Regions from separate parts of the Micromonospora sp. NPDC005197 genome, predicted to be linked through region 2. Evidence: riboswitches for the same ligand, from Rfam matches in the RefSeq annotation. Region 2 holds a riboswitch; the other holds the start of a gene.
The links. A riboswitch is a leader RNA that binds a small molecule or an ion and turns the genes downstream of it on or off. The one in region 2 is predicted to bind thiamine pyrophosphate.
Positions count from the first base shown of each region.

Region 1: another riboswitch for thiamine pyrophosphate. It lies ahead of thiE (thiamine phosphate synthase); the one in region 2 lies ahead of ABZU46_RS03115 (ECF transporter S component).

Region 1 covers NZ_JBEXHY010000045.1:822-16,532, forward strand. Annotated here, with positions in the region: gene ABZU46_RS16830 (thiazole synthase) at 1-657, opposite strand, end outside; gene thiS (sulfur carrier protein ThiS) at 654-854, opposite strand; gene thiO (glycine oxidase ThiO) at 845-2,071, opposite strand; gene thiE (thiamine phosphate synthase) at 2,068-2,691, opposite strand; TPP riboswitch at 2,686-2,795, opposite strand; gene ABZU46_RS16850 (ThuA domain-containing protein) at 3,086-8,935, shown strand; gene ABZU46_RS16855 (hypothetical protein) at 9,001-9,546, shown strand; gene ABZU46_RS16860 (aldo/keto reductase) at 9,641-10,603, opposite strand; gene ABZU46_RS16865 (ATP-binding cassette domain-containing protein) at 10,641-12,320, opposite strand; gene ABZU46_RS16870 (methyltransferase) at 12,362-12,967, opposite strand; gene ABZU46_RS16875 (hypothetical protein) at 13,070-14,128, shown strand; gene truA (tRNA pseudouridine(38-40) synthase TruA) at 14,239-15,069, opposite strand; gene rplQ (50S ribosomal protein L17) at 15,138-15,695, opposite strand.
Region 2 covers NZ_JBEXHY010000004.1:53,808-69,518, reverse strand. Annotated here, with positions in the region: gene ABZU46_RS03130 (hypothetical protein) at 128-523, shown strand; gene ABZU46_RS03125 (energy-coupling factor transporter transmembrane component T) at 642-1,442, opposite strand; gene ABZU46_RS03120 (ABC transporter ATP-binding protein) at 1,439-2,869, opposite strand; gene ABZU46_RS03115 (ECF transporter S component) at 2,997-3,584, opposite strand; TPP riboswitch at 3,662-3,766, opposite strand; gene ABZU46_RS03110 (alpha/beta fold hydrolase) at 3,874-4,704, shown strand; gene ABZU46_RS03105 (AAC(3) family N-acetyltransferase) at 4,760-5,029, shown strand; gene ABZU46_RS03100 (SIS domain-containing protein) at 5,026-5,775, shown strand; gene ABZU46_RS03095 (DUF6328 family protein) at 6,028-6,531, shown strand; gene ABZU46_RS03090 (acyl-CoA dehydrogenase family protein) at 6,653-8,659, shown strand; gene ABZU46_RS03085 (hypothetical protein) at 8,833-9,000, opposite strand; gene ABZU46_RS03080 (hypothetical protein) at 9,160-9,768, opposite strand; gene ABZU46_RS03075 (Fur family transcriptional regulator) at 9,973-10,371, opposite strand; gene ABZU46_RS03070 (metalloregulator ArsR/SmtB family transcription factor) at 10,368-10,667, opposite strand; gene ABZU46_RS03065 (metal ABC transporter permease) at 10,710-11,576, opposite strand; gene ABZU46_RS03060 (metal ABC transporter ATP-binding protein) at 11,579-12,340, opposite strand; gene ABZU46_RS03055 (metal ABC transporter substrate-binding protein) at 12,337-13,287, opposite strand; gene ABZU46_RS03050 (hypothetical protein) at 13,342-13,599, opposite strand; gene ABZU46_RS03045 (antibiotic biosynthesis monooxygenase) at 13,629-13,970, shown strand; gene ABZU46_RS03040 (hypothetical protein) at 13,995-14,474, shown strand; gene ABZU46_RS03035 (glycine--tRNA ligase) at 14,590-15,711, shown strand, end outside.

The sequences.
Region 1 (15,711 bases), on a different contig from region 2:
CACCGGGTCGGCGGCCCGGGTCACCGCGCTGGCCAGCAAAACCGCGTCGCAGCCCAGCTCCATGGCCAGGGCCGCGTCGGACGCCGTGCCGATGCCGGCGTCCAGGATCACGGGGACGTCCACGCTCTGCCGGATCAGCCGGATGTGGTGCGGGTTGCCGATGCCGAGCCCGGAGCCGATCGGCGCCCCAGCGGGCATCACCGCGGCACAGCCCACGTCGGCGAGGCGGCGGGCCAGCACCGGGTCGTCACTCGTGTACGGCAGCACCGTGAAGCCGTCGGCGACCAGCTCCTCGGCGGCGCGGAGCAGTTCCACGCCGTCGGGCAGCAGCGTCCGCTCGTCGCCGATCACCTCCAACTTGACCCAGTCGGTGTCGAACGCGTCGCGCGCCAGCCGGGCCACCTTCACCGCCTCGGTCGCGGTGTGGCAGCCGGCGGTGTTCGGCAGCAGCCGTACGCCGCACCGGTCCAGCAGGTCGAGCAGCCCTCCGGCGGTGCCCGGGGCGGTGTCCACCCGGCGCAGCGCCAGCGTGACCAGCTCCGTACCGGACGCCCGGATCGCCTGTTCCAGCACGTGCAGGTTCGCGGCGCCGCCGGTGCCGAGGATCAACCGCGAGCAGAACGTGACCCCACCCAGTTCGAAGGACACGCCGCTCACCCGCCCTGCGCGGCGGTCAGCACCTCGACGCGGTCACCGTCGCGCAGCACCGTGCCCGGCCAGCCGGCCCGGGGCACCACCTCGCCGTTGACCGCGACCGCGACGCCACGCTGGTGCGGGGCGACGTCGCGGACCAGGTCGGCCACCGACGCGCCGCCGGGGACGCTGCGCCCGGCCCCGTTCACCGTCAACTCCACAGGTCCTCCTCGGTCGTCCGTCCAGGTCCGCTCACGTCGCCCGCGCCGGGCCGTGCCGCGTCGCCGGCCGGAGAGGCGACGGCGAACCGGCGTCCGCTCACGTCGCCCGCGTCGGGCCGTGCCGCGTCGCCGGTCCCGGTCGACGACGCGACGGCGAACCGGTCCGCGCCGAAGGGCGCGAGCAGCGGGTCGGGCACGCCGGTGGTCACCAGGTCGGCGATCTTCTCGGCGGTGATCGGGGTGAGCACGATGCCGTGCCGGTGGTGCCCGGTGGCGGCCAGGACGTCCGGCCGGCCGGGCAGCGGCCCGAGGATCGGCGCGTTGTCCGGCGTTGCGGGCCGCAGACCGGCGACCGCCTCGACCAGGTCGTACTCGGTCAGCTCGGGCAGCAGGTCGACACCAGCTCGCAGCAGCCGCAGCACCGCGCCGGCGGTGACGCTGGTGTCCGCGCGCTCCTCGACCGTCGCGCCGAGGACCACCTCGCCGTCGGCGCGGGGCACCAGGTAGACGTGCTCGCCGTCGGCGTACCCCCGGATCACGTGCCGGAAGCCCGGCGCGACGCCGCCGGGCGCGCGCAGCCGGAGGATCTGGCCCTTCACCGGCCGCACGGGCAGGCCGGTGAGCGCGGCGGCCCCGCAGCCGGCGGCGACCACGGTGACCCCCGCGTCGACGTCCGACAGCCGCCGGACCGGCTGCGGCACGAGCACCGCGCCGGCCCGCTGCGCGGCCGTGCGCAGCGCCGGCACCAGCAGCCGGGGGTCGACCTGGTGGTCGGTGGGCGCGAGCGCGCCGCCGCGCACCCGAGGGGCGAGCGCCGGTTCGCGGTCGCGCAGCTCGCTGGGGCGCAGCGGCGTCACCGGCAGACCCAACCCCTGTTGGTACGCCCAGAGCCGGCGTGCCTCGGCGAGGTCGTCGCCGGTCAGCCCGACCATCAGGGTGCCCTCGGTCCGGTAGCCGATCTCGGTGCCGCTCGCCTCGGTCAGCTCGGCGGTGAACCCGGGCCAGCGGGCGGCGGACGCCACCAGCAACTCGGTCAGCCGCCGCTCACCGAAGTACGCCTCGGCGACCGGGGAGAGCATGCCGGCGGCGACGGCCGATGCCCCCGACCCGGGAGCCGGGTCGTGCACCTCGACGCGCAACCCCCGGATGGCACAGCGCCACGCGATGGCCAGTCCAATCGGGCCCGCGCCGACCACCGCCACATCGGTGCGCGTCACGCCAGCGCCCGCAGCAGGTCGGCGGTCGCCCGCGCGGGGTCGGCGGCGTCGGAGAGCGCGCCGACCACCGCCACCCCGTACGCCCCGGCGGCCCGCAGCGCCGGCACCCGGTCGGCGGTCACCCCGCCGATCGCGATGACCGGCACGTCGACGGCGTCGGCGACGGCGCGGACGCCCGCGGGCCCGATGGGATCCGGCAGGCCGTTCTTGGTGCTGGTGGCGTGGCATGGGCCGACGCCCAGGTAGCTGGCCCCGGCGGTGACCGCCTCGACCGCCGTCTGCGGCGCGCGTGCGGTGGCGCCGAGCACTCCGGTCGGGCCGAGCACGTGCCGGGCGGCGGCGACCGGCAGGTCGTCGGCCCCGACGTGCCCACCGGCGGCGCCCACCGCGAGCGCCACGTGCAGCCGGTCGTTGACCAGGCAGGTCGCTCCGTACGGCGCGCAGAGCGCCAGCACCCGGCCGGCCAGGTCGTACGCCTCGCGATCGGTCGCGGAGTCCTCCACCCGGACCTGCACGACGAGGTCGGCGCGGGCCGCCGCGAGGGCGGCCCGGACCACGGTGAGTGGGTCACGCCCGGGTCGGGTGTCGGTGATCAGATGCAGTCGTCCAAGGGACGGCACGGCAACACTCCTCCCTGCGCCGGCATTACCCGGATCAGGTTCGACGGTCGGGGGCTGTCAGCCCCCCTCTCAGCCCGGTACACCGGGCTCCCGTGGGTTACTTGCTTGTCACCGTACGACAGTTCCGCCGGTCTGCCAAGGGAGCGGCCGCCGGCCGGACACGGCTCCATCGATGGGGTACTTTCTCCGGTCCTGTTCGGAATGTCGCACGCCGTTGCAGAACCGTTACCGGCCGGCATCTTGCCCGACATGGATACACCAGAATTAATTTGTTCAGCGATTCGACAAAATGCCGGTGGGGACGCCCTGGCACGGCCTCCCCGCCGGCTCCATCCGGGACGGTCTTCGGCAGCCGGCCCCCGCGATTCCTGTCCACCGCGACATTGGAGGCGGCGTGTCCCGTTCTCGTCGTACCCGTTTACCACTCACCGCTACCCTGCTCTCCCTAGCGCTCGCCTCGACGACCCTGCTCGGGTCGCCGGCGCAGGCGGCTCCGGCCGCGGCGCAGGTCCCCCCGCGAGACGCGCAGGCCGCGGCTCCGGTCACCCAGGTGGTGCCGAAGGCACCGAAGGCCGCAGCGGCCGACCCCTACTCCGTCCTGGTCTTCTCCAAGACCGCCGGCTTTCGGCACGACTCCATCCCCACCGGCATCGCCGCCATCCAGCAGCTCGGCGCGGCGAACGGGTTCACAGTGGACACCACTGAGGACGGCGCCTCGTTCAACGACGCCAACCTCGCCAAGTACAAGGCCGTGATCTGGCTCTCCACCACCGGTGACGTCCTCGACGCCGACCAGCAGGCGGCCTTCGAGCGCTACGTGCGGGCCGGCGGCGGTTACGCCGGCGTCCACGCCGCCTCGGACACCGAGTACAGCTGGGCCTGGTACGGCGACCTGGTCGGCGCGTACTTCGCCAACCACCCGCAGAACCAGCAGGCCACCGTCAAGGTGGAGGACCACGCCCACCCGTCCACCGCCGAACTGCCGGACCGCTGGTCCCGGTTCGACGAGTGGTACAACTTCCAGACCAACCCCCGGCCGGACGTGCACGTGCTGGCCAGCCTGGACGAGAAGAGCTACACCCCGGGCGCCGGCGCGATGGGCGCCGACCACCCGACCGCGTGGTGCCAGGACTTCGACGGTGGCCGCTCCTGGTACACCGGCGGCGGGCACACCCGGGAGTCGTACGCCGAGCCCGAGTTCCTCAAGCACCTGCTCGGCGGCATCCAGACGGCGGCCGGCGTGGTCGACGCCGACTGCGGCGCCTCGAAGACGTCCAGCTTCGAGAAGGTCACGCTGGACAGCAACACAAGCAACCCGATGGAGCTGGACATCGCCCCCGACGGGCGGGTCTTCTACATCGAGCGCGACGGCCGGGTGCAGATCATCAAGCCCGACACCGGCAGCACCGTCACCGCCGTCGACCTGGACGTCTTCACCGGCAACGAGGACGGCCTCATCGGCATCCGGCTCGACCCGGACTTCGCCACCAACAAGTGGGTGTATCTCTACTACGCCCCGAACGACGGCGTCACCCGCAACCTGCTGTCCCGGTTCACGGTGACCGGCGACACCATCGACCCGGCGAGCGAGAAGCAGGTGCTGCGGGTCGACACCCAGCGCAACACCTGCTGCCACGCGGGCGGCAGCATGACCTTCGACAGCGCCGGCAACCTCTACCTGGCCACCGGTGACAACACCAACCCGTTCGAGTCGAACGCGTACTCGCCGCTCGACGAGCGGCCGGGCCGTCAGGACTACGACTCGCAGCGCACCTCCGCCAACACGAACGACCTGCGCGGCAAGGTGATCCGGATCCACCCGGAGGACGACGGGACGTACACCGTTCCGACCGGCAACCTCTTCGCGCCGGGCACCGAGAAGACCCGTCCCGAGATCTACGCGATGGGCTTCCGCAACCCGTTCCGGATCGGCACCGACCCGAAGACCGACACGCTGTACGTCGGGGACTACGGGCCGGACGCCAACGCGGACAACCCGAACCGGGGCCCCCGCGGTCTGGTCGAGTGGAACGTCGTGACCCCCGGCAACTACGGCTGGCCGTACTGCACCGGGACGAACGAGGCGTACAACGACTACACGTTCCCGTCCGGCCCGAGCGGTCCGAAGTTCGACTGCGCCGCGCCGGTGAACAACTCGCCCAACAACACCGGCCTGACCAACCTCCCGCCGGTCGTCCCGGCCACCGTCGACTACGGCTACGCCGGTGACGCGCGGTACCCGGAGATCGGTGGCGGTGGCGCCCCGATGGGCGGTCCGGCCTACCGGTACGACGCCAACCTCAACTCCACCCGCAAGTGGCCGGCCTACTACGACGGCAAGGCGCTGCTCGGCGAGTGGAACCAGAACAAGATGTACACGATGCAGATGACCGCCGACGGCAAGTCGTTGGTGGACATCAACCAGCTGCTCACCGGTATGCGCATGATCCGGCCGATGGACTTCGAGTTCGGCCCGGACGGCGCGCTCTACCTGATCGAGTGGGGCACGGGCTTCGGCGGCAACAACGACGACTCCGGCATCTACCGGATCGACTACACCGCCGGCGACCGCGCACCGATTGCCGCGGCGTCCGCCAACCCGACCTCGGGGCCGGCGCCGTTGACGGTCGCCTTCTCCAGCGCCGGCTCCCGGGACCCGGACGGCGGCGCGCTCACCTACGCCTGGACCTTCGGCGACGGGCAGACCTCCACCGAGGCCAACCCGACGCACACGTACGCCACGGCGGGCAACTACACCGCCCAGCTCACCGTGACCAACCCGAAGGGCCGTACCGCGGTGGCCAACGTGCCGGTCACCGTGGGCAACACCGCACCGACGGTGAGCATCGAGTTCCCGCCGGACGGTGGCTTCTTCAACTGGGGTGACCAGGTCCGCTACACGGTCAAGGTGACCGACCCCGAGGACGGGCAGATCGACTGCGCCCGGGTGAACCTGCAGGTGCTGCTCGGTCACGACGAGCACGCCCACCCGCTGGAGCAGCACACCGGCTGCACCGGCACCGTCCAGACGTCGCTCGCCTCCGGGCACGGCGCCGAGGCGAACGTGTTCGCGGTCTTCGAGGCCACCTACACCGACAAGGGCGGGGCCGGCGGGTCCGGCGCGCTCACCGGCCGGGACATCGAGATCCTGCAGCCCAAGCAGAAGCAGGCCGAGTACTTCACGGCCACCGGACGGGTGCCGGGCGGCACCGGCGGCGGAGACGCCGGCGTGCAGCGGGAGACCGGGGCCGACACCGCAGGTGGCGGCCAGAACATCGGGTTCATCGAGGACGGCGACTGGTGGTCGATCGTCCCGGCGAACCTGACGAACATCACCGAGATCCGGTTCCGGGCCGCCTCGGCCGCCGCCGGCGGTCGGATCGAGGTCCACGCGGGCGCCGTCGACGGACCGGTCGTGGCCACGGCCACCGTTCCGGCGACCGGCGCGTGGCAGACGTACACGGACGTGAGCGCGCCGGTCACCGGTGCCGCGAGCGGCTCGCTGTACTTCGTGGCCCGCGATCCGAACGGCGGAACGGGTTCCCTGTTCAACGTCAACTGGATGGACTTCGTCGGCCGCGGCGTCACCGAGAACGGGCCGCCGGTGGTCACCGCCACCGCGACCCCGGCCACCGGCACCGTGCCGGTCACCGTCTCCTTCGACGGCACGGCCACCGACGCCGAGGGCGACACCCCGCTGACGTACGCCTGGGACTTCGGTGACGGCGGTACGGCGTCCACCCTGGACGCCAGCCACACGTACACCAGCGTGGGAGCCTTCACGGCCACCCTCACGGTGACCGACAGCAAGGGCGCCAAGTCGTACGCCACGGTGCCGGTGCGGGTGAACGCGCCGGACACGTCCTGCTTCGGGGCGCGTTCGGACGACTTCAACGGCACCAGCCTCGACAAGGGCCGGTGGACCAGCGTGGTCCGGGAGAACCAGCTCTACTCGGTCAGTGGCGGCGCGCTGCGGCTGCCGACCGGGGTCGGTGACCTCTACGGCGCGCGCAACGACGCCACCAACCTGGTGCTCCAGGCGGCTCCGAGCGGCGCCTGGGAGATGACCACCAAGGTCACCCTGCCGGTGACGGCCAACTACCAGCAGGCTGGCCTGCTGGTCTACGGCGACGACGACAACTACGCCAAGCTGGACCTGCTCTACAACGGCAGCCGGCGGGTGGAGTTCATCCGGGAGACGGCCGGAACGCCGCGCAACGACGCTGCCGACAACGCCGCCGCACCGGCGGGTGACACCGTGTACCTGCGGATCACCAGCGACGGGACGAACCTGACCGCGGCCTTCTCGGGCGACGGGCAGACCTTCACCCCGGCCGGCCGGTCGGCCGCGCTCGCCGGCATCACCAACCCGCGGATCGGGGTCTTCGCGCTCAACGGAGGCACCGAGGCACCAGTGGTCGACGCGGCGTTCGACTCGTTCCAGGTCACGCCGGACGCCCCGGCCGGCCCGATCGACCCGTCGGACGAGTTCACCGGCGACACGCTGGACAAGTGCCGGTGGGACGCGATCCTGCGGGAGGACCCGAACGGTTACCGGGTCACCGGTGGCGCGTTGCGGATCGACGTGCCGAACGGTGACATCTACGGCACCAGCAACACCGGGCCGAAGAACTTCATCCTCCAGACCGCGCCCTCGGGCGACTGGACCCTGGAGACGGCTGTCGACGGCAGCCTGCTGAACGAGCAGTACCAGCAGGCCGGTCTGCTCGTGCAGGCGGACGACGACAACTACCTGAAGTTCGACTTCATCGCGGACAACCAGGCCGGCCAGACGGTGACGCGGCGGATCGAGTTCCGCAGCGAGATCGGCGGCGTCGTCCAGAACCCGCAGCCGGAGGCCACAAGCCTCACCTCGGCGGTGTGGCACCTGCGGCTGGCCCGCAGCGGCGACACCTTCACGGCGTCGTACTCGGCCGACGGGACGACCTGGACCACGCTGGAGGCGCTGACCAACAGCGCGGTCGGGGCCACCCCGAAGGTCGGTCTGTTCACCCTCGGCGCCAACCAGACGGCGTCGAAGACGGCCTCGTTCGACTACTTCCGGCTGAGCACCAAGGTGGTCACCGACGAGACCGCTCCGGTGACGACGGCGGCGGTGTCCGGCACCCCCACCGACGGGTGGTACACCGGGCCGGTGACGGTCACCCTGACCGCCGCCGACGAGGCCGGCGGCAGCGGACTGGCCGGTACGGCGTACCAGCTGGACGGGGCCACCACCTGGACCGACTACACCGCTCCGGTGACGGTCAGCGGGGACGGCGAGCACGAGCTGCGATTCCGCTCGACGGACCAGGCGGGCAACGTGGAGTCGACGAAGACCGTCTCGGTCAAGATCGACGCCACCGCGCCGGTCACCACGGCGACGTTCGCTCCGGCGAACGACGCGGGCTGGCACAACGGAACGATCCCGGTGGTGCTGACCTCGACCGACGCCGGTTCCGGAGTCAAGACGGTCGAGTGGTCGCTGGATGGAGGCGCGTGGACGCCGTACTCGAAGCCGGTCGAGGTGACCGGTGACGGGCAGCACGAGCTGCTGTACCGCTCCACCGACAAGGCGGGCAACGCCGAGACGCTCAAGTCGGCGATCCTGAAGATCGACGGCACCAAGCCGACGCTGCTGGTCTCCGGTATCGCCGACGGCCAGCTCTACGGGGACAGCCAGGACGTTCGGGTGTCCTGGCAGGCCGTCGACCCGACCTCGGGCATCGCGACCGTGGTCGGCCAACTGGACGGCAAGGCGTACGCCAGCGGCACCCTGCAGGCCATGTACGAGCTGCCGCTCGGCCTGCACGAGCTGACCGTCACCGCGACCGACAAGGCCGGCAACACGACGACCTCGGCGGTCCGGTTCTTCGTCACCACCTCGTTCCGGGACATGCAGTTCCTGCTGGACCGGTTCAAGGCGACGGGGCGGCTCTCGGCCAAGGCCCACAAGGATCTGACGAACAAGCTCGACGCCGTTCGTAAGGCCGAGGCGGCGGGCAACGACAACAAGGCGCTCAAGGAACTGACCGCATTCCGGAAGCTCGCCGCGGACACCAAGCTGGTGACCGAGGCGGAGATCCGGGACGTGCTGATCCGCGACGCCGACGCCATGACGGTGCGGCTCGGCGGAACGCCGGCCAGCAACGCCGGGGTCAAGGCGAACGACGGCAAACCCGTCAAGGGTGCCGGGCGACTGAGTGGCGACGTCACCCGGCTCGCTCCGGGCCGCCAGCTCTGATCCGACGAGGCCCCTCCCCGACGCCACGGTGTCGGGGAGGGGCCTCCCTCATCCGTAGTGAGGAGATGTCCGTGACGGGTATCCGCAAGGTGGTCGCCGCCGTGTTCGCCGGACTGGCCCTGACCCTGTTCGCCGCGGTCCCGGCGGCCGCCCAAGCCGACAAACTCAAGCTGACGGTGGCCGGCGACGGCGCCGAGGGGGTCACCATCCAGGCCACCTACACCGATGGCCGCCGGCTGGACCAGCTGGTGCGGTTGGTGCTCACCGCCACCGGCCCGGACGGGCAGCGGGTCGGGCCGGTGCAACTGGAGCCACAGCCCGAGGGACAGGGCTTCTACAGCAGCGGCCCGGTGCTCTCCACCGGCACGTGGAAGGTGACGGTGAACTCCCCCGCTCCGCTGCAGGGCAAGGCCACCGCCACGGTGCAGGCCCGGGCGGCGCAGTCACCTCCGGCCCCCAGACCGGTCGCGGTGACCGCGGACGGGACCGGCGACCGCGGGGCGGGCGCCGGCTGGTGGCCGTTCGCGGCGGCCGGCCTCGTGCTGGTCGCCGCGGCGATGGGGGCGGCCATGCTGTTCGGCCGCCGCCGCACCTGGACGCCGAACGACTGACCGACCGGCGCTCCGGCGCCACTGAAACGACCGGGCCGGGCCGCGACGAGCGGCCCGGCCCGGTGTCGTTCAGGCGACCACGCGCCCGCCGCGCTCAGAGGATGGCGCGCAGCGCCGCCAGGTCGTCGTCGCTGGGCTCCCAGGTGCCGGCGGCGGCGTTCGCGTACACCTGCTCGGGCGTGGTGGCGCCGGCGATCACCGAGGTCACCGCCGGCTGGGCGGCCAACCCGCCGATCGCCACCTGGAGCATGGTCAGACCCCGCTCGGCCGCGTACGCCTCGATCGCCTCGATGGTGTCCCAGTCGGCCGCGGCGAGCCGGTCGGCGTACCGGCCACCGCCGGAGAGCCGGCTGCCGGCCGGCGGCTGCCCGCTGCGCTTGTACTTGCCGGTGAGCAGGCCGTTGGCGAGCGGGAAGAACGGCAGCATGCCGAGGCCGAACCGCTCGCAGGCCGGGATCACCTCGGCCTCCACGGACCGCTCCAGCAGGCTGTAGTGGTTCTGCGCGCTGATGAAGCGGGACCGGCCGTTGGACGAGGCGACCCAGTCGGCGTCGGCGATCTGCCAGCCGGCGAAGTTGGAGTTGCCCAGGTAGCGGACCTTGCCGTCGCGGACCAGATCGTCGAGGGCCGCGAGGGTCTCGTCGATCGGGGTGCCCGGGTCGGGCTCGTGCATCTGGTACAGGTCGATGTGGTCGGTGCCGAGCCGGCGCAGCGACGCCTCCACCGCGCGGGCGATGTACCGCCGCGAACCCCGGGCGCCGAAGTCCGGACCGTTGAGGCCGTTCATGTCCATGCCGAACTTGGTGGCCACCACCACGTCGTCCCGGCGTCCCTTGAGCGCCTGCCCGAGCAGCTCCTCGGAGCCGCCCTGCGGCTCGCCGTAGATGTCGGCGGTGTCGAAGAGGTTGATCCCGACGTCAAGGGCGGCGTCCACGACCGCGCGGGTGCCATCGAGGTCGAGCTTGCGGCCGAAGTTGTTGCAGCCGATCCCGACGACGGACACCACGAGCCCGGAGTCGCCCAGCCGGCGATAGGTCATCTCAGTCACGAGATCCACCCTATGCCGGCCGGACGCACCGCCGCCCGGTGACCGCTCAGCCCACGTCCCAGACCGGCTCCGGGGTCTCCACCACCTCGCTGTCGCCCCGGAACAGCACGAACCGGTCGAAGGAGCGGGTGAACCACCGGTCGTGGGTGACCGCCACCACCGTCCCCTCGAACGCGTTCAGGCCCGCTTCCAGCGCCTCGGCGCTGGCCAGGTCGAGGTTGTCGGTGGGCTCGTCGAGCAGCAGCAGGGTCGCGCCGGACAGCTCCAACAGCAGCACCAGGAACCGGGCCTGCTGCCCGCCGGAGAGCGTGCCGAAGCGCTGGTCGCCCTGCCCGGCCAGCTCGTAGCGGCTGAGCACCCCCATCGCCGCGTGCCGGTCCATCCCGGTGCGGTGCTCGTCACCCCGCCACAGGATCTCGACGAGCGTCTTGCCCATCAGCTCCGGTCGGTCGTGGGTCTGCGAGAAGTGGCCGGGGCGGACCCGGGCGCCGAGCCGGGCGGTGCCGTCGTGCGTCACCGGGGCGAGCGCGCCCGCCCCGTCGACCGGTCCGTTCGCCGGGTCGGGATCGGTGCCACCCCGGGCCAGCAGCCGCAGGAAGTGCGACTTGCCGGTGCCGTTGGCGCCGAGCACCGCCACCCGGTCGCCGTACCAGATCTCCAGGTCGAAGGGGAAGGTCAGGCCGTCCAGCTCCAGCTGGTCGCAGACGACCGCGCGCTTGCCGGTTCGCCCGCCGGTCAGCCGCATCCGGATGTCCTGGTCCTTCGGCGGTACGGGCGGCGGCCCGGCCTCCTCGAACTTGCGCAACCGGGTCTGCGCGGCCTGGTAGCGCGAGGCCAACCCGTCGTTGTACGCGGCCTTCTGCTTGTACATCAGCATCAGCTCGCGCAGCTTCTGGTGCTCCTCGTCCCAGCGCCGGCGCAGCTCGTCGAGACGGGCGTGCCGGGCCACCCGCGCCTCGTACCAACTGGCGAAGCCACCGGGATGCACCCAGGCGCTGCCGCCCTCCACGGCCACCACCCGGGCGGCGCTCTGGGCCAGCAGCTCGCGGTCGTGCGAGACGTAGAGCACCGACTTGGTGGACTCGCGCAGCCGCGCCTCCAGCCAGCGCTTGCCGGGCACGTCGAGGAAGTTGTCCGGTTCGTCGAGCAGCAGCACCTCGTCCGGGCCGCGCAGCAGCAACTCCAGGGCGAAGCGCTTCTGCTGGCCGCCGGAGAGGGTACGCACCGGCCGGTCCCGTACGGCGTCCCACGGCTGGTTGAGCACGATGGTCGCGACGGTGTCGAAGAGCACCTCGGCGTCGTACCCGCCGGCCTCGCCCCAGGCGCCGAGCGCGTCGGCGTACGCCAGCTGGGCCTTTCCGGCGGCGCTGCTGAACTTGCCGCGGACCTCGGCCGCCCGCATGGCCGTCTCGGTCTCGGCGAGCCGGCGGCCGGCGTCGCGCAGCGGTGGCGGGGCGAGCGACAGCGCCAGGTCGGCCAGCGTCGTCTCGTCGCCGATCATGCCGATGAACTGGCGCATCACGCCCAGCCCGCCGGCCCGCGCGACCGTGCCGGTACGCACCGGCAGGTCACCGGCGACCATCCGCAGCAGGGTCGTCTTTCCCGCGCCGTTCGGCCCGACCAGGGCGACCTTGGCGCCCTCACCGACCCGGAACGACACGTCGGCGAAGAGTTCCCGACCGTCGGGCAGGATGTGCCCGACCGCTGCCACGTCCACGTATCCCACGCCGGGATCCTGCCCCAGCCAGGGCCGGGAGGGACATCCAATTACCGGGTGACCCGCAGCACCCGGAAGCCCTTCTGGCTGGCGTGCCGCTCGACCTGCCAACCCTGGTCGACGATCCAGCGGTGCAGCGAGTCGCCGCCGAGGTGGCGGGCGACGACCAGCCAGCCGACGCCGTCCGGGGCGAGTCGGGGCAGCCAACGCAGCAACAGCTCGTGCAACTCGTCCTTGCCGATGCGGATGGGCGGGTTGGACCACAGCTGCGCGAACCGGAGGTCCGCCGGCACGTCGTCCGGTGCGCTGACCCGGACCCGGTCGGCGGCGCCGATCCGGGCCGCGTTGACGGCGGTCAGTTCGCGGGCGCGGGCGTTGACGTCGACCGCCCAGACGGTGCTCGCCGGTGCCACGTCGGCCAGCACGCAGGCGATCGGGCCGAACCCGCAGCCGAGGTCGAGCAGGTCACCGGTGGTGTCGGCGGCGGGCAGCTCGGCCTTGCGCAGGAGCACCGCCGTGCCGGGGTCGAGGCGGCTGGCGGAGAAGACGCCGCCGGCCGAGACGAGCTGGTAGTCGCGGTCGGCGACAGAGAACTCGACTTCGCGCGCCGGCGCGTCGCTGGCGGGCTGCGCGGTGAAGTAATGGTCGCCGGTCACGCCGGCAATTCTCGCACCGGCCCGGGTCGGCCACGACACGGCCCACAGCCGCATTTCCCAATATTACCCCCTAAAGGGACAATGGCTCCTACTCTAGGCGACATGGTGTATCGGTACGAGTCCGAAGAGGACGCATTCGAGGACCCGGAGCCCGGCTCCGACCTGGCCGTGCTCGGCGCCGGTCCGCCTCCGCCGGCCGGCCCCTCACCGTCCCGGTTTCCCGCTCCGTCGCTGCCCCGACCCAACCAGCTGATGCTGCCGTCGACCCAGCCGCCGCCGGTCACCCGCGTCAGCACCCCGGTCGCGGCCCCCCGCAGCCAGGTCTACACCTCGGCCCAGCCGGTGGAGCCGCCCGCGCGGCGCGGCGGCGGGCGACTCTGGCAGGTGCTGGTCGGCGGTGCGGCCGTCCTGGTCCTGCTCGCGCTCTGCGGTCTGGGCGCCGCCGCGCTGCTGGTGGACAACAAGCCGGCGCCACAGGCCACCCCGACGTACCAGCCGAACGTCGCCGCGTCCGCTTCCGCGCAGCGGCAGGATCTCGACTCGCGGGACACCGACCAGGCGCCGCTCACCGCGAAGGAACTCTTTCCCGGCAAGGAGTTGAAGCTCGCCGACGGCCAGCCCGCCTACGAGATCCTCAAGACGCACTCCAGCGGCAGTTGCGCCGTCGCCGCCACCGACGAGGTGGCCGACCTGCTGGTCCGGCTCGGCTGCAACCAGGTCGTCCGGGCGACGTTGCGGGCTCCCGGCGGCGACCACCTGGTCACCGCCGGCCTGTTCAACCTCACCGACAAGGTCAGCGCCGAACGGGCCCGGGACCGGATCCGGCAACTCCTCGACGACCGGCAGGGCCGGTTCCGGGGGCTGTCCGCCGGCGACGACGCGGATGTCCTGGCCACCGCCCCGGCACGGGTCGGCTGGCAGGTCCGGGGCCACTACCTGGTGTACGCGCTGGTGGTCCGCGCGGACGGAGCCGCGGTCAAGTCCGGCGACACCAAGATCCGGGAGATCCTGTTCGACATGATCGAGGCGCACCTCAGCCGAGGCGTCCTGCAACGGCGGGCCGACAGCCGCACGGCCGGACAACCAACGGCAGCGCCGACCGAGAGCGGCGGAACCCAGAGCGGCAGCAGCAGCGGCGACGGCGAACTGCCCGGAGACTGATCCGCGCCTCCGCCCGACCGGTGTGCCGCCGACCGGTGGCACACCCGTCGTCGTCCGCTGCCGCCGTCGTCAGCCTTCTCGACGGGCGGACGAGGTCGCGGCCGCCGTTGTCAGCCCTCGACGGGCACGCGCAGGCGGCGGGTCAGGTCGGCGCGGCGGGCGTAGTCGGCCGGGTCGGCCGGGTAGCCGACCGCGACCAGGGTGAGCCCGTGCGCCGGGGCCACCGTCACCTCGCTGGAACGCTCCTGCCGGTCGAGCAGGCTGCCCGGCCACTGGACCGCCCGACGGCCGTCGCCGGCCGCGAGCATCGCCCCCACGAGGCTGCGGACCATCGCCTGGCAGAACGCGTCCGCCTGCACGGTGGCGACCAGGATGCCGTCCGGGTCGCGCCGCCAGTCCAGCCGGGTCACCTCGCGCAGCGTCGTCGCGTTCTCCTTGCGCCGGCAGTACGCGGCGAAGTCGTGCTCACCGACCAGACCGGCCGCGGCGGCGTTCAGGGCGGCCAGGTCCAGCGGTCGCGGCCAGGCCAGCACCTCGTGCCGGCGTAGCGGCTCGGCGCCGTACGGGGCGTCGGTCACCCGGTACTCGTAGCGCCGGAAGGTGGCCGAGAACCGGGCGTCGAAGTCGGCCGGCACCTCCGACATCGCCCGTACCCGCACGTCGGTGGGGAGCAGCCGCGCGAGCCGGCGCAGCAGCCGTCCGTCGTGCTGCCGCCACACCTCGGCGGGGAGGTCCAGGTGGCAGACCTGCCCGGTGGCGTGCACCCCCGCGTCGGTGCGACCCGCGACGGTCAGACCGGTCGCCGTGCCCGCGCCGAGGACCAGGTCCAGGGTCTCGACGAGCACCCCGGCGACGGTCCGCCGGGTCGGCTGGGGCGCCCAGCCGGAGAAACCGGCGCCGTCGTACGAGACGTCCAACCGCAGCCGGATCCGCTCGTCCACCTCGTACCTCCTGTTACGGGTCGGGCCCGGCACCCCGATGGGGGTGCCGGGCCCGACGTTGCCCTTGATCAGGCCTTGTTCTCGGTGGCCTCGTCGCTGTCCTCGCGGGCGGCGTCGGTGTCACCGGACGCCGACGCCGGCGCCTCGGAGTCCTGGTCGGCCGGGGCCGACTGCGGGGCCTCCTCGGCCGGGGCGAGCGCCTCGACCTTGTCCTGCTGCGCGGCCTTGCGGGCGGCGGTCTTCTTGTTCACCTTCGGCTCGGCGACCTGAAGCTCCTCCACCAGCTCGATGATGGCCATCGGCGCGTTGTCACCCTTGCGCGGACCGGTCTTCACGATCCGGGTGTAACCGCCGGGGCGGTTGGAGTACCGGGGCGCGATCTGGTCGAACAGGGCGTAGACAACGTCCTTGTCCTTGACGACACCCAGCACCCGCCGCCGCGAGGCGAGGTCACCGCGCTTGGCCTTGGTGATGAGCTGCTCGGCCAGCGGACGCAGCCGGCGGGCCTTCGTCTCGGTGGTCTGGATCTTGCCGTGCTGGAACAGCGCGGTCGCCAGGTTGGCGAGCATCAGCCGCTCGTGCGAGGGGCTGCCGCCGAGGCGGGGGCCCTTGGTGGGCGTGGGCATTTTTGGTGCTCCTCAG
Region 2 (15,711 bases):
CGATCCCCGGTGAGCAGTCCCTTCCCGCTCGACCGTCGCGTTGCCACGGTCACCAGCCGATCCGACCGACCGCCGAAGCGCGGGACCGCCGGGACCGCCGGGACGGTCGGCACCGAAGGAGGCCCGGATGCCCGCCAGGCGCAATCCGAAGAAGACCCGTACGCCCGCGCCGACGCCGCTGGGCACCGACCCGGCGGCCGGCCACGGCCCGCTCCCACCCACCCGCCCCGACCTCCCGGTCGAACCGATCGAGCCGGCGCTGCCAGCCGTGCTGACCGAGCCGGCGGCGCTGGGGGAGCGCGCGTTGCCGGCGGCGCTGAGGGAGCCCGCGCTGGCTGAGCCGGCGCTGGCCGTCGACGTGCCGGCGGCGGTCGACGCGCCGACGGTGGACGATCTGCCGAAGACCGCCGGGCGACCGACGGCACCGACGGCCGGGCCACCGCAGGCCGGGGGTAACCGCTCGGGCGGTGGCCGTAGCCAACGGGCCGGCCAGCCCCGCCGGTACGCCTTCCGCCGGAGCTGACCGACCCGACCCGTCGGGGCGGTGGCACCAAGGTCGGTGATGTGGTGGCCTGCGCAGCGCAGGGGGCCACCGCATCACCGAGGTGGTGCGGATCGTCTCGACTGGCTGAGCGGCCCGCTCAGCCGGTCAGCGGGCGGAAGGTGCCGAGGAGCACGCTTGTGGTCAGGGCTGCTCCGGCCAGCGCGGCCGCCCCGGCGATCAGCAGCGCGTCGGCGAGGCCGAAGCGCTGGCGTCGGGCGACGGTACGGGGTGTGTCGCCGTCGAAGCCGCGCGCGTCCATGGCGACGGCCAGCCGGGTGCCCCGGCGGATCGCCCCGACCAGCAGCGCGAACGCCGTGGACGTGAACAGCCGCAGCTTCGCCACCGGGTTGCGTCCCGCGTCGACGCCGCGTGCCCGCCGGGCCATGCTGATCATCTGCCACTCCTGACCGAGCAGCGGCACCAGCCGGAACGCGGCCAGCGACCCGACGGCGAACCGCGCCGGCGCCTTCGCGTTCTGGATCAGGGCGTCCGCCAGGTCGGTCGGGTCGGTGGTGGCGAAGACGATCACGCCGGGCAGGGCCACCGCGAAGACCCGCAGCACCAGGCCGAGAGCGGTGCGCAGCACGCCGGTGCTCACCAGCACCGGCCCGGCGTCCAGCAGGATCCGGCCGGACTGGTCGGCGGCGAAGAGCACCAGGGTGACCAGGATGCCGGCGGCGCTGAGCAGCAGGGGCAGGGCCCGCCGGGCCAGCACCCGGTAGCGGACGCCGAACAGCGGCAGGACGGCGAGTTCGACCGCGATGGCGATCGCCGGCGCCACCGGGTCGAGCGTCGCCAGCAGGGTGAACGAGAAGACAAGCGCGGCGGCCACCTTCGCCACCGGGTTGCGCCGGGCCAGCGGGGCGCCGGGCGCGGCGATCGGCTCGATGCTGATCACCGGGCGCCGTCCGGTGCCCGCTGGAGGGTGACCGTGCGGTCGGCGAGCGCGGCGACGAAGTCGAGGTCGTGGGTGACCGTGACCACGCCGTGCCCGGCGTCCCGCAGGTCGGCGAAGAGGTCGACCAGCTCCCGCCAGGTCCGCCGGTCCTGCCCGAAGGTCGGTTCGTCGCAGATCAGCAGGCGGGGCGCCGTGGCCAGGGCCGTCGCCACGCTCAGTCGCCGCGCTTCCCCACCGGAGAGGGTGTACGGGTTGGCGGCCGCGAGTCGGGTCAGCCGCAGCCGGTCCAGCAGCCCCGCGGCGGTCTCCCGGACGGCAGCCTCGGGTTGACCCGTCCGGCGTGGCCCGAGCGCCAGCTCGTCGAAGACGGTGCCGGTGACGAACTGGTGCTCCGGGTCCTGGAAGACCGACCCGATCCGTCGGGCCAGCGCGGGCGCTCGCCAGCGGTGCGGGGGAGCGCGGTGGTCGGCGCCGGCCAACTCGGCCGAGGCGGTGACGCGGCCGGCGCCCGGTTTGAGCAGGCCGCCGAGCAGCAGCGCCAGCGTGGACTTGCCGGCGCCGTTGGGTCCGCGTACGGCGAGTGCCTCTCCGGCGCGTACCGCCAGGTCGGTGGGGCCCAGCCGGGGCGGCAGGCCGAGCCGGTCGGCGGTGAGCAGCAGGTCGCCAGGGGCGGCGGTGGCCGTGCGGGGTGCGATGGGGTGACCGGGCACCCAGACGCCCTCGGCGGCGAGGGCAGCGCCGTGCGCGGCGAAGACCGCCTCGGGCGTCCCGTCCGCGCGGACCCCGCCGCCAGGCTCCAGGACGACCACCCGGTCGACCAGTGGCAGCGCCTCGGCGACCCGGTGTTCGACCAGGATCACTGTGGTGTCGGCGTCCAGCGCGCCCGCCACCGCCCCTCGGACCAGGGCGGCCCCGTCCGGGTCGAGGTTGGCGGTCGGCTCGTCGAGCAGCAGCAGGCCGGGCCGCAGGGCAAGCGCGCCGGCCAGGGCCAGGCGTTGCTGCTCGCCGCCGGACAGCGCGGCAGTGCTGCGGTCGCGGGGGTACGGGAAGCCGACCCGCCGCAGCGCTTCGTCGACCCGGGGCCAGATCTCGTCCGTCGGCACGCCCCGGTTCTCCAGCCCGAACGCGACATCGTCGCCGCTGCGCGCCATCACCAGCTGGGTCTGCGGGTCCTGGAAGACGATGCCGACCCGTTCCCGCGCCTTGCGGGGGTCGAGCCCGTCGATCTCGACGGTGCCCTCCTGCTCACCGGAATCCTCGGGCAGCAGCCCGGCCAGCGCGGTGAGCAGGGTGCTCTTACCGGCCCCGGAGGGCCCGAGCAGCAGCACCCGTTCTCCGGCCTCGACCCGCAGATCCACGCCGCGCACAGCCCAGGCCCGCCGCCCGGCATGCCGCCACCCGAACCCCCGCAGCAGTACCCCGCCCACCCAACACCCCCTCCCGGCCGTCTCCCGGCCGTCCTCCCGCCGTCTCCCCGCCGGTGATCAAGAGGTTTGCGTCAGAATTCCGGCTTCCGTTGACGCAAACCTCTTGATCACGGGGACAGTTGCGCCCTCAGATGAGGGCGCGGTTTCGGCCTACCGGGAAGCGGTCCAGCGCGCCGGTGTTGGCCAGGGCGCGGGTGAGCAGCCAGCCGCCCACGCCAGCGATGATCGTGGCGCTGACGATGGTGAGCAGGGCGTAGGGGATGCGGTAGTCGTCCAGCGCGTAGTCGACGTTCCAGACGAAGAAGTCGAACAGCGCCGCGCTGAGACCGGTCAGCGCGCCGGCCAGCACGGCGGTCGGCAGCCGGTACGACCGGTACCGGAAGGCGGCGAACGCCAGCTCGGCTCCGATGCCCTGCACGATGCCCTGAGGGATCACCGTGCCGGCCCACTGGCTGCCCAGCAGTGCGGAGACGACCGCGGCCACCGTCTCGCAGTAGAGCGCGGCGCCGGGCTTGCGGATGACCAGGCCGCCGACCACGGCCGGCAGCAGCCAGACGCCGTAGATCAGCGTCTGCGCGGGCGGGAAGAAGGCGAACGCGCCCTCGGTGGCGCTCCAGACCAGGCCCCAGGCCCAGAAGATGACGCCGAAGGCGACCGCGATCACCGAGGCGACCACGATGTCGATGGTGCGCCAACGGCTGGTGGTGTTGTCCATGCTGTGCTCCCAGTTCAGTGGAACGAACCAGGAGAAGACGCACGCCGCGCGCCCGGTGGCACCGGACTCACGGCGCGGCTGGAGGTCGACCGAACTCCCTGCGCTGGCATTACCCAGATCAGGTTCGAGGGTCTGCGGGCGTGCCCGCACTCTCAGCGCTGTGCGCTCCCCTGTCGGATGTGAAGTTGTCTCGGTGACGCTAGCACCGACCAGGGGTAACGGCCCAGCAGGGCATTCGGCCGCCCGCGCATCAGGGCCGGCGCTCGGCCGGCTGGGTAGGCTGCCGATCATGCAGGTCGACGCGCGAGGTCTCACGTTCGAGGTAGGCACCGGCGGCCCGGCCGACGGCGTTCCCGTCCTCCTGCTGCACGGCTTCCCGCAGCACAGCGGCGAGTGGGACGACGTCGTGCCGGCACTGCACGCCGCCGGGCTGCGCACGTACGCGCTGGACCAGCGGGGCTACTCGCCGGGTGCCCGGCCGGAGGCGGTGGTCGCGTACCGGATTCCGGAACTGGTCGCCGACGTGGTGGCGGTGCTCGACGCGCTCGATGTGGACGCCGTCCACCTGGTCGGCCACGACTGGGGCGCGATCGTGGCCTGGGCGGTGGCCGCCGCGCACCCCGAGCGGGTCCGTACGTTGACCGCGGTGTCCGTGCCGCACCCGGCGGCCATGGCGCACGCCCTCGCCACCGACGGCCAGCAGAAGGCGCGCTCGTCGTACATCGCGCTGTTCCGCAAGCCGGGCAAGGCCGAGAAGGTGCTGCTGGCGTGGCACGCGACGGCGCTGCGCAAGATGCTCGGCGGGGTGGGTGACGCCTCCCGGGTGGACCGCTACGCCGACCCGATGCGGGAGCCGGGTGCGCTCACCGCCGCCCTGAACTGGTACCGGGCCATGTCCCGCGCCGACCTGGCCGGCGTCGGCCCGGTCGCGGTACCCACCACCTACGTCTGGAGCGACCGGGACGTCGCCATCGGGCGGACCGCCGCCGAGGCGTGCGCCGCCAACGTCATCGGTGACTACCGCTTCGTACCGCTGCCCGGGGTGAGCCACTGGATTCCGGACGCCGCACCCGCCGCGCTGGCCGAGGCGGTCCTGGCCCGGATCGCCGGGACGGCCTGAGCCGTGCCGTGCCGAGACACGCCGGGCCAACGAACGCCGGGCAGACGGGCGCCGGGTGGGCCGGCGCCGGGCGGAGGAGCGCCGTGACGGCACCTGCCGGCGGGCCGGACACCCGTCGCTCGCTCGCCGCGCAGCTGCGCCTGCTGGGTGTACGCCCCGGCTCGACGCGGGCGACTTCGGCGCGTTGGGTCGGGACCTGGAGGCCACCGGGGCGGTGCGCTGCGGCCCGGTGGGCGCGGGGACGGGGAGGTTGGTACGCCAGCGGGCGGCGGTCGACTTCGCGGTGCAGTGGATGGCCCGCAACCGGACGACGGAGGACGCATGAGTGTGAGCGCCGAGGACTACCTGGCCGTGGTGACCGAGACGATCGGCCGGGTGGCCGCCAGCCAGCGGGATGCGGTCGGGCGGGCCGCCGATCTGATCGCCGAAGCGGTACGCGCCGACGGGGTGGTGCACGCCTTCGGCACCGGGCACTCGGAGGCCCTCGCCATGGAGATCGCCGGTCGGGCGGGTGGTCTGGTGCCCACCAACCGGATCGCGCTGCGTGACCTGGTGCTGCTCGGCGGCGAACCGGCCGATCGTCTCGGGCCGCTGCTGGAGCGGGACCCGGCGGTGGCGCACCGGCTCTGGGAGCTGGCCCCCGTACAGGCTGCCGACGTCTTCGTGCTCGCGTCGAACTCCGGGGTCAACGGCGCGATGGTCGAGTTCGCCACGCTGGTCAAGGAGCATGGTCACCCGCTGGTGGCGATCACCTCGGCGCAGCACTCCGGCCGGATGACGTCCCGCCACCCGTCCGGGCGCAAGCTGGCCGACCTCGCCGACGTGGTGCTCGACAACGGCGCACCGTACGGCGACGCGACCCTGCCGCTGCCCGGCGGTGGCGCGGTCGGCGCGGTCTCCTCGATCACGGCGGCGCTGCTGGCGCAGCAGATCACCGTGGAGGTCGTCGCCCGGTTGCTGGCAGCGGGGGAGCGGCCCCCGGTCTACCTGTCGGCGAACATCCCGGACGGCGACGCGCACAACACGGCCCTGGAGGCCAGATACGCCGGCCGGATCCGCCGCGGCTCCTGACCCCCGGCGGCGCGGGCGATGGCGCGACCCGGGCGGTCGGCATGGCGCGGGCGGGCGACGGCACGGCGGGTGGCGCGGGCGGCTCGGCTTGGGGCGGGCGGGCGACGGCGTGGCGACCGGGCGATGACCGGCGGGCGACGGGGAGATGGCCGGAACGTGTCGTGAGCCTGTTTCGCGCTCGGCCGTGTGGGGCATTGGCGTTGCTGCCGGCGGCTGGGACCGCCGGCAGTACCGTCTGACCGGAGGTAGCGCGTGTCCAAGGAGACCGAGAAGCAGCGTTGGCAGCGCAACTTCGCCGACCTGTTGCAGGAGCTGCGGGTCGCCCAGACCGGCGTGCAGATCCTCTTCGCCTTCCTGCTCACCCTGCCGTTCAGCAACGGGTTCACCCGGACCAGCGAGTTCCAGCGGGACGTCTACATCGTCGCGCTGCTCGCCGCGGCCGCCGCCACCGCGATGATCATCTCGCCGGTGGCGTTCCACCGGGCGCTGTTCCGTCAGGGGCGCAAGCCGGAGCTGGTGCGGTTCGCGCACCGGATGGCCACCGGCGGCCTCGCCTTCATGCTGATCGCGATGGTCAGCGCGGTCCTGCTGATCACCGACTTCGTGCTGGACCGGCCGATCGCGTTCCTGCTCAGCGCGCTGGCCGGGCTCTGGTTCCTCCTGTTCTGGGTGATCCTGCCGTTCGCCCGCCGCAACTGGGGGGACGACGACATCGATGACGACGATGACGACCCGGACACGCTCAGCGGCCGCTGACCCCGCCGGAGCAGCGAGCAGACGATCCGCACGCAGCGCTACCCCTGGGTAACAACCGGGGGTAGCGTGACGGTAGTCGCGCACGTCGACGCAGCCGCAACCGAGGTTCGAGGGGGCAGCCGTGACCACGACGCAGAATGGCCGACCGGCACCGGACGGCCCCGACTCCGAAGCCGGCAGCGCCACACCGGGCAGCACCGGGCCGTTGCCGGCGGAGGCGGGGCAGGTCTCCGAGAAGGAGGCCCGGCAGGTCGCCGAGGCCGCCCGGGAGTCCACCTGGGATCGGCCCAGCTTCGGCAAGGAGCTGTTCCTCGGGCGGTTCCGGCTCGACCTGATCGATCCCTGGCCGCGCTCCGACCCGGACGACGTGGCCCGCGCCGAGGAGTTCCTTGGTCGGTTCCGCGCCTTCCTCACCTCCGAGGTGGACGGCGCGGCCATCGAACGGGACGCCTCCATTCCGGACGCCGTGTTCCACGGGCTGGCCGACCTCGGCGCGTTCGGCATGAAGATCGACCGCAAGTACGGCGGCCTCGGGCTGAGCAACCTGCACTACTGCCGGGCGCTGATGCTGGCCGGCTCGGTCAGCCCGGCGATCGGCGCGCTGCTCTCGGCCCACCAGTCGATCGGGGTGCCGCAGCCGCTGAAGATGTTCGGCACCGCCGAGCAGAAGCAGCGCTTCCTGCCCCGGCTCGCCGCGGGCGAGGTCTCCGCGTTCCTGCTCACCGAGCCGGACGTGGGCTCCGACCCGGCCCGGCTCGCCACCACCGCCGAGCCGACCGAGGACGGCACCGGCTACCGACTCAACGGGGTCAAGCTCTGGGCCACCAACGGCATCGTCGCGACCCTGCTGGTGGTGATGGCCCGGGTGCCCGCCGCCGAGGGTCGGCGCGGCGGGATCACCGCGTTCGTGGTGGACGGCGACAGCGCGGGCATCACCGTGGAGCGGCGCAACGAGTTCGTCGGCCTCCGTGGTCTGGAGAACAGCCTGACCCGGTTCCACGACGTGTTCGTGCCGGCGGAGAACGTCATCGGCGGTGAGGGCAAGGGGCTCAAGATCGCCCTGACCACGCTGAACACCGGTCGGCTCTCGCTGCCGGCCATGTGCGTGGGCGCCGGCAAGTGGTCGTTGAACGTGGCCCGGGGGTGGGCCGCCGACCGCGTCCAGTGGGGCCGGCCGGTGGGCGAGCACGAGGCGGTCGCCCAGAAGCTCTCCTTCATCGCCGCCACCACGTACGGCATGGAGACCATGCTCGACCTGTGCTGCCTGCTCGCCGACGACGACCGCAACGACATCCGGATCGAGGCGGCGCTGGTCAAGCTGTACGCCAGCGAGATGGCCTGGAAGATCGCCGACGAGCTGATCCAGATCCGGGGCGGGCGTGGCTACGAGACGGCCGACTCGCTGGCCGCCCGCGGCGAACGCCCGGCCAACGTCGAGCAGGTGCTCCGCGACCTGCGGATCAACCGGATCTTCGAGGGCTCGACCGAGATCATGCATCTGCTGATCGCCCGGGAGGCGGTCGACGCCCACCTCTCGGTGGCCGGCGACATCATCGACCCGGAGGCGGGGCTCGGCCGCAAGGCCCGCGCCGGCGCCCGTGCGGGAGCGTTCTACGCGAGGTGGCTGCCCACCCTCGCGGTCGGCAAGGGCCAGAGCCCATCGGCGTACGCCGAGTTCGGGCCCCTGGCCGCGCACCTGCGCCAGGTGGAACGGTCGTCGCGCAAGCTGGCCCGGTCGACGTTTTACGCGATGTCCCGCTGGCAGGGAAAAATGGAGCGCAAGCAGGCGTTCCTCGGGCGCGTGGTGGACATCGGCGCGGAGTTGTTCGCGATGTCCGCCGTCTGCGTCCGGGCGTCCGCCGAGCGCGACACGCGACCGGAGAACGTCGAGCTGGCCGACCTGTTCTGCCGGCAGGCCCGGGTCCGGGTGGACGCGCTGTTCACGGCACTCTGGGACAACACCGACTCCGTCGACACGGCCGCCGCCAAGCGGATCCTCGCCGGCCGCTACGCGGGGCTGGAGGAGGGGGTCGTCACCCCGTCCGACGAGTTGCCCTGGGTGGCCCGCTGGTCGCCCGGCCCGTCCACCGCCGAGGACGTCCGCCGCCGCATCCCGCCGAAGCCGTAACCTCCGAACCCGCGGCCTGACCCCCTGCGGCCCGCCCGCCGGGCCGCCCCTCGCCGCTGTTCGCGCCGGCCGGACTGGTCGCGTTGGCCGCGCTTGCCGTGCCGGCCGCGCTTGCCGTGCTGCGTTTGCGCGTGCCGTGCCGCCGCGGCGTGGCCTGGCTGCCCGGCGCGCTGTCAGCGGGCGACCGCCCAGGCCAGCACCCCCGCCAGGATCAGACCGTTGAGCCCGGCCAGGGCGAGGTACGCCGCGGGTGGGATCTTCCTGCCCCGGCGGACGAGGGAGACCAGGACGGCGGCGTAGCCGAGCAGCAGTACGGCGATGACGATCAGGAAGTAGAACACCCGAAGACCTTAACGGCCGGCGTGCCGCACGCAGGTTGTGGCACGCGACGGCAGCTGGTGGTCGATCCACACCAGGTCGCCGAGGTGGGGGCATCCGGCGGCCCGGACACACCCACATCGGCGATCTGGTGTGGATCAAGCCAGGGGTGTACCGCAGGTTCAGCGGCCTCTGCTGCGCAGGCCGAGTTGGCGTAGCTCCAGGGCGGCCAGGGCCTCGACGGTGTCGTCGTCGCCACGTCGCCACGCCTCGGCGACGTCCGGCGCGATCCGGGTCAGCCGGCCCAGCGGCTGGGTGGCCAGCGCGCGTAGCGCGAGCAGATCCCGCCCGGCCGGCCCGACGGCCAGCTTCGCGGCCGATCCGGCCCGGCGCATCCAGCGCAGCCGCAGCGGCAGCCAACCGAAGAGCACCAGGCCGAGCGGGAAGATCAGCACCGCGACGGTGAGGGCGAGGGCGAGCTGGTCGACCAGGTGCTGCTGGTCGCGGCCGGCGTCGGCGAGACCCCGGGCGGCGTCGGCGGCCCGCTGGAAGGGCGCGGTCAGCTCGTCACCGACCAGCGGCACCCGCCGGACCTTGCCGCCGGCGTCGGCGAGGTTGTCGGCGAGGCCACTGCCGGCGCCCTCCAGCTTCTGCCCGGGTACGGCGAGCTTCTGCACCAGGTCGTGCAGCCAGAGCGCGGCGCGGATCGCGACGTACACCCAGGCGACGACGAGCAGGTCGGTGAGCAACTGGCGGACGGCGGTCGGAAACCGATCGGCGTAGATCTTCACGCCGGACAGCGTGCCACGAACGGTCCCCGCCCGGCACCCGTCGATCGGTGGCCGGGGTGACCCCGGCCCGGGGGCGCCGCAGGCTCCGCTCCCCGCCACCGACGCCCGGCCGGGGGATCGGCGATCAGGCGAGCCGCAGGCCCCCGAACGCGACGGTGTCGCCCACCGGCTGGACCGGGCGGAACCGAAGGTCGGCCACGCTGGTCAGCGGACGCAGGCCGGGCAGGTGCCGAAGATCTCCAGGGTGTGGCTGACGTCGGCGTAGCCGTGCTGCGCGGCGACCCGGTCGGCCCAGCTCTCCACCGCGGGGCCGGCCACCTCGACCGTACGCCCGCAGGCCCGGCAGACCAGGTGGTGGTGGTGCCCCTCGCTGCACCGGCGGTAGAGGTGCTCGCCGCCCGGCGGGCGCATCACGTCGATCTCGCCCGCGTCGGCCAGCCCCTGCAGGGTGCGGTAGACAGTCGTGAGGCCGACCCGCTCACCGCGCTGCCGGAGCATCGCGTGCAGGTCCTGGGCGCTGTGGAAGCCCTCCATCTCGCCCAGCAGCGCGCTCACCGCCGAGCGCTGCCGGGTGTTGCGCACCGCGGCGCCGCTCTCGCTCATGATCCCTCCCCGGCGTGGCTGACCGCGTCCGCCACGATGTGCGCGACGTGCTCGTCGACCAGGCTGTAGGCGATCTCCCGGCCCCGGCGGGAGCCCCGCACCACGCCCGCTCCGCGCAGCACCCGCAGGTGCTGGGACACCAGCGGCTGTGCCGCGCCCAGCTTCTCTACCAGCTCGTGCACGCACCGCTCGCCGCTGGCCAGCTCGCTGACGATGGCCAGCCGGATGGGCGCCGACAGGGCCCGGAGCAACTCGCTGGCTCCGTCGAAACCCTCGTAGCCTGTTGCGCTGGTCATCTTGCAACGGTAACCAATACCACCGACATCCGCCGATCGGGCTCAGTGCAGGACGACCTCGTGCGGTTCCGGCGCCGGTACGGGGGCCGGCGCGGTGCGGCGGCGTACCGCCCGCCAGAGCGCGCCAGCCACGGCCACCACCAGGAACGAGGCGATCGCCAGCAGCACCACCGAGGCGCCGGGCGGGGTGTCGGCGGTGGCCGCCACCCAGACGCCGGAGCCGGCAGCGAAGAACCCGAGCGCCATCGCGGCGGCCATCGTGCTGCGGAAGCCCCGGGTGACCTGCTGGGCGGTGGCCACCGGAACCACCATCAGCGCGCTGATCAGCAGCACTCCGACGGCCCGCATCGCGATGGTCACCGTGACCGCTGTGGTGACCGCGATCAGCAGGTTGAGGGTGCGCACCGGCAGGCCGGACACGCGGGCGTACTCCTCGTCGTGGCTGATCGCGAAGAGCGCCGGCCGCAGCACGATCATGGTGAGCAGGATCGCCGCGCCGAGCACGCCGACGGTGATCAGGTCGGTGGTCGAGGTGGAGAGCAGGGACCCGAACAGGTAGGCGTTGAGGTTGGCGCTGGTCGCGTCCGAGAGGCCGACCAGCAGGACGCCGCCGGCGATGCCGCCGTAGAAGAGCAGCGCCAGGGCCAGGTCGCCGGAGGTCCGCCCGCGCGCGCGGACCACCTCGATGGCGATCGCGCCGACCGTGGCGACGATCACCGCCACCAGCACCGGCGAGCGGTTGAGGAGCAGGCCGGCGCCGACGCCGGTCAACGCCACGTGGCCGATGCCGTCGCCGATCAGCGTCAGTCGGCGCTGCACCAGGTAGATGCCGAGCGCCGGCGCGGCCAGGCCGATCACCAGCGCGCCGATCAGGGCGCGTTGCATGTAGGGGTACTGGAAGAGTTCCATGGTCAGTTGCTCCACAGCCCGGCGGGCTCGTCGGGACCGTGCGGGTGCACGTGGTCGTGGTCGGGCTCCGCGTGGTGGCCGGCCGGGTCCGGAACCGGGCCGTCGTGACAGACGCCGCCCTGGTGGACGACGACCGCCCGGCTGATCACCGGTCGCAGCGGGCCCAGCTCGTGTGCCACCAGCAGCACCGTCCCGCCGTCGGCGACGAAGTCGCGCAGCGCGCCCGCGAACGCCTCCTGGCTGGCCGCGTCCACCCCGGCGGTGGGCTCGTCGAGGATCAGCAGCTCCGGCCGGCCGGCCAGCGCACGGGCGATCAGGGTGCGCTGCTGCTGACCGCCGGAGAGGGTGGACACCGGGTCGGTGGCCCGGTCGGCGAGCCCGACCGCGCGCAGGGCCGCGTCGACGGCGGCCCGGTCGGCCGCGCCGGGCGGGCGCAGGATCCCCCGGCGGGCCAGTCGGCCGGACGCCACCACCTCGCGGACGGTGGCGGGCACGCCTCCGCCAGCGCCGAGGCGCTGCGGGACGTACCCGATGCGCTGCCACTGGCGGAACTGGCGCAACGGCCGGTCGAAGAGGGTGATCGAGCCGGCGGTGAGCGGCACCAGGCCGAGGATCGCGCGGATCAGCGTGGACTTGCCGGAGCCGTTGGCGCCGAGCACCGCGACCACCTCCCCGGCGGTCACGGTGAGCGAGACGTCCCGGAGCACCGGGCGGCCGTCGTAGCCGACCGCGCCGTGCTCGACGGTGATGACGGGGGTGCTCACGAGCAGCTCAACGCCGTCCGCAGGGTCTGCAGGTTGGTACGCATCACCGAAAGGTAGTCCGAGCCGCTGCCCGCGGCGAGTCCTTCGATCGGGTCGAGCACCGCGGTCTTCGCGCCGACCTGACCGGCGATGGTCTCGGCGACCTTCGGGCTGACCAGCGCCTCGAAGAAGATCGTGGTGGCGTGGTGCGCCTTCGCATCCTCGATGACCCGGGCGAGCCGCTGCGGCGAGGGCTCGACGTCCGGGCTCAGCCCGGTGATGCCGACCTGTTCGAGCCGGTAGCGGTCGGCCAGGTAGCCGAACGCGGTGTGGCTGGTCACGATCTCCCGCCGCTGGCAGGTCGCGAGGCCCTTAGTGAGCTCGCCGTCGAGGGCCGTCAGGTCGGCGCGCAGCGCCGTGGCCCGGGCGGTGTAGTCGACGGCGTGGTCCGCGTCGACCTCGCCGAGCCGCTGGGCGAGCTGGTCGCCGATGGCGGCGAGCCGGGTCGGGTCGAGCCAGACGTGCGGGTCCTTGGCGTGAGCGTGCTGCTCCTCGCCCTGCTCCTCCGCACCCTCGTGGTTGTGGCCGCCGGCGCTCGCGTCCAACAGCGGCTGCACGCCGGCCACGTCGAACACCCGGGCGTCGTCGTCCTGCGCGACCGTCTCGTCCACCGCGGGCTGGAAGCCCTTGAGGTAGACGATGAGCTCGGCCTCGGTGACCTGGCCGACCTGGCGAGGGCTCAGCTCCAGGTCGTGCGGCTCGGCGCCGGGCTTGGCCAGGTTGGTCACGTGGACCGCGTCACCGCCGACGCGCTCGGCGATGAACTGGAGTGGGTAGAACGCGGCGACCACGTCGACCCGTTGGGGATCGGCGCCGGCCGCGCCGCCGGTGGAGCAGCCGGCGACGGCGCCCAGGGCGAGCAGGGCGGTCGCGGCGGCCAGGACGCGGGACGTGGTGCGGTTGGTCATGTCCCCAACTGTCCGTGGTAACGACAATGATTGTCAAAAACGCATGCTTGCATGTCAGAGCAGCTTCGCGAGGCCCACCGTGACCAGCAGGGTCAGCATCAGCAGCCGGATCAGCCGGGTCTGCGGGGCCTGAACCGGCCAGGTGGTCGCCAACAGGGCGATCAGGGCGGCGGCGAGGGCCAGCGTCAGCAGCCCGCCGACCACCCCCGGCGTGAAGAACGCCACCAGCACCACCACCAGGGTGAGCAGGAACACCGACGTTGGGTTCGCCCCGGCCAACCGGGCCAGCAGAGGGCGCTGCGTACGCTGCATCCCACAGACTCTACGAGGAGGAACCCCCGGTGCTGGTGACCAACCGGTTCGTGGTCGACGTCGATGTCGCCGACGGCTTCGCCGAACGGGCGCACGCCGCCCTCACCGCGCTGGCCGCCTGCCCCGGCTACCTGCGCGGCCAACTGGTCCGAGCCCTGGACGACCCCCGGTACTGGTCACTCGTCACCGAGTGGGAGTCGGTCGGCACCTACCGGCGGGCGCTGGGCGCCTTCGAGGTCAAGGTGACCGCGGTGCCGTTGCTCGCCGAGTCGGTCGACGAGCCGTCCGCGTACGAGGCGCTGGCCAGCGCCGCGCCCGGGGGAGCCGTGGTGGTCGCCGAGAGTGATCGGGCTGCTGGTCCTTACCGCTGAGCCGCCGGGCACTACCCTGCTCCTATGACCGCACCCGCCCCGCCGCCCGGTCCCGGTGTGGCTCCGCCGTTCGCCGCGCCGCCCACCGAGGGCCGCCGGACCCGGCTCTGGATCGGCCTCGGCGTCGGCGCCCTCGCCGTGCTGCTCTGCTGTGGCGGAGGAGGCGCGGCCGTCGTCGGCCTGGCCGTGAGCGGCGTGCAGGCGGTACGCGAGCAGGGCCGCACGGTGACCGGCGACTACTACCAGGCGCTCGTCGAGCGAAACTACGGCCGGGCGTACGACCAGCTCTGCGACGACGCGCAGCGGCGCGAGTCCCGCCCCGAGTTCGAGCGGCGGGCGGCCGCCGAGCCGCAGGTCACCGCGTTCCGGGTGGGTGAGGTGGACACCACCAACCTGACCGTCGGAGTCGACGTGACCCTCGACGGCGGCGACCGGGAGCGACAGCAGGTCAGCCTGGGCCAGGACGGTCAGACCGGCGGCATGGAGGTGTGCGGGGTGAGCTGACCCGCCCCCGGTATTCTGCTGGGCTCGGGACGCCGGTGGTCGTACCGTTGTCCCGAACCGACCCGATCCATCCACATCTCGCCCCCGCCGACCGCCAGCCGGCGTAGGAGGAAACATGCCAGTCGACCGTATCGACGCCGTCGTCAGCCTCGCCAAGCGCCGAGGCTTCGTCTTCCCCTCCAGCGAGATCTACGGAGGCACCCGATCGGCGTGGGACTACGGTCCGCTCGGTGTGGAGCTGAAGGAGAACGTCCGCCGGCAGTGGTGGAAGACCATGGTCCAGCAGCGCGACGACGTCGTCGGCCTCGACTCCGCGGTGATCCTGGCCCGCAAGGTGTGGGAGGCGTCCGGCCACATCGCCGAGTTCGTCGACCCGCTCACCGAGTGCCAGTTCTGCCACAAGCGGTTCCGGGCCGACCACCTGGAGGAGGCGTACGAGGCCAAGCACGGCCACCCGCCGGCCTCGCTCGCGGAGATCAACTGCCCCAACTGCGGCAACAAGGGCACCTTCACCGAGCCGAAGATGTTCAACGGCCTGATGAAGACCTACCTCGGCCCGGTGGAGAGCGACGAAGGGCTGCACTACCTGCGCCCGGAGACCGCGCAGGGCATCTTCGTCAACTACAAGAACGTCGAGACGGTCGCCCGCAAGAAGCCGCCGTTCGGCATCGCGCAGACCGGCAAGTCGTTCCGCAACGAGATCACCCCGGGCAACTTCATCTTCCGGACCCGCGAGTTCGAGCAGATGGAGATGGAGTTCTTCGTCGAGCCGGGCACGGACGAAGAGTGGCACGAGTACTGGCTCCAGGAGCGCTGGAACTGGTATCTCGACCTGGGTCTGTCGGCGGACAACCTGCGCCTCTACGAGCACCCTGCCGAGAAGCTCTCGCACTACTCGAAGCGCACTGTCGACATCGAGTACCGCTTCCAGTTCGGCGGGACCGAGTTCGCCGAGCTGGAGGGTGTCGCCAACCGCACCGACTTCGACCTCTCCACGCACAGCAAGCACTCCGGCGTCGACCTGTCGTACTTCGACCAGACCAAGGGCGAGCGCTGGATGCCGTACGTCATCGAGCCGGCCGCCGGTCTGACCCGCGCGGTGCTCGCCTTCCTGCTGGAGGCGTACGACGAGGACGAGGCGCCGAACACCAAGGGCGGCGTCGACAAGCGCACGGTGATGCGGTTCGACCCGCGGCTGGCCCCGGTGAAGGTGGCGGTGCTGCCGCTGTCCCGCAAC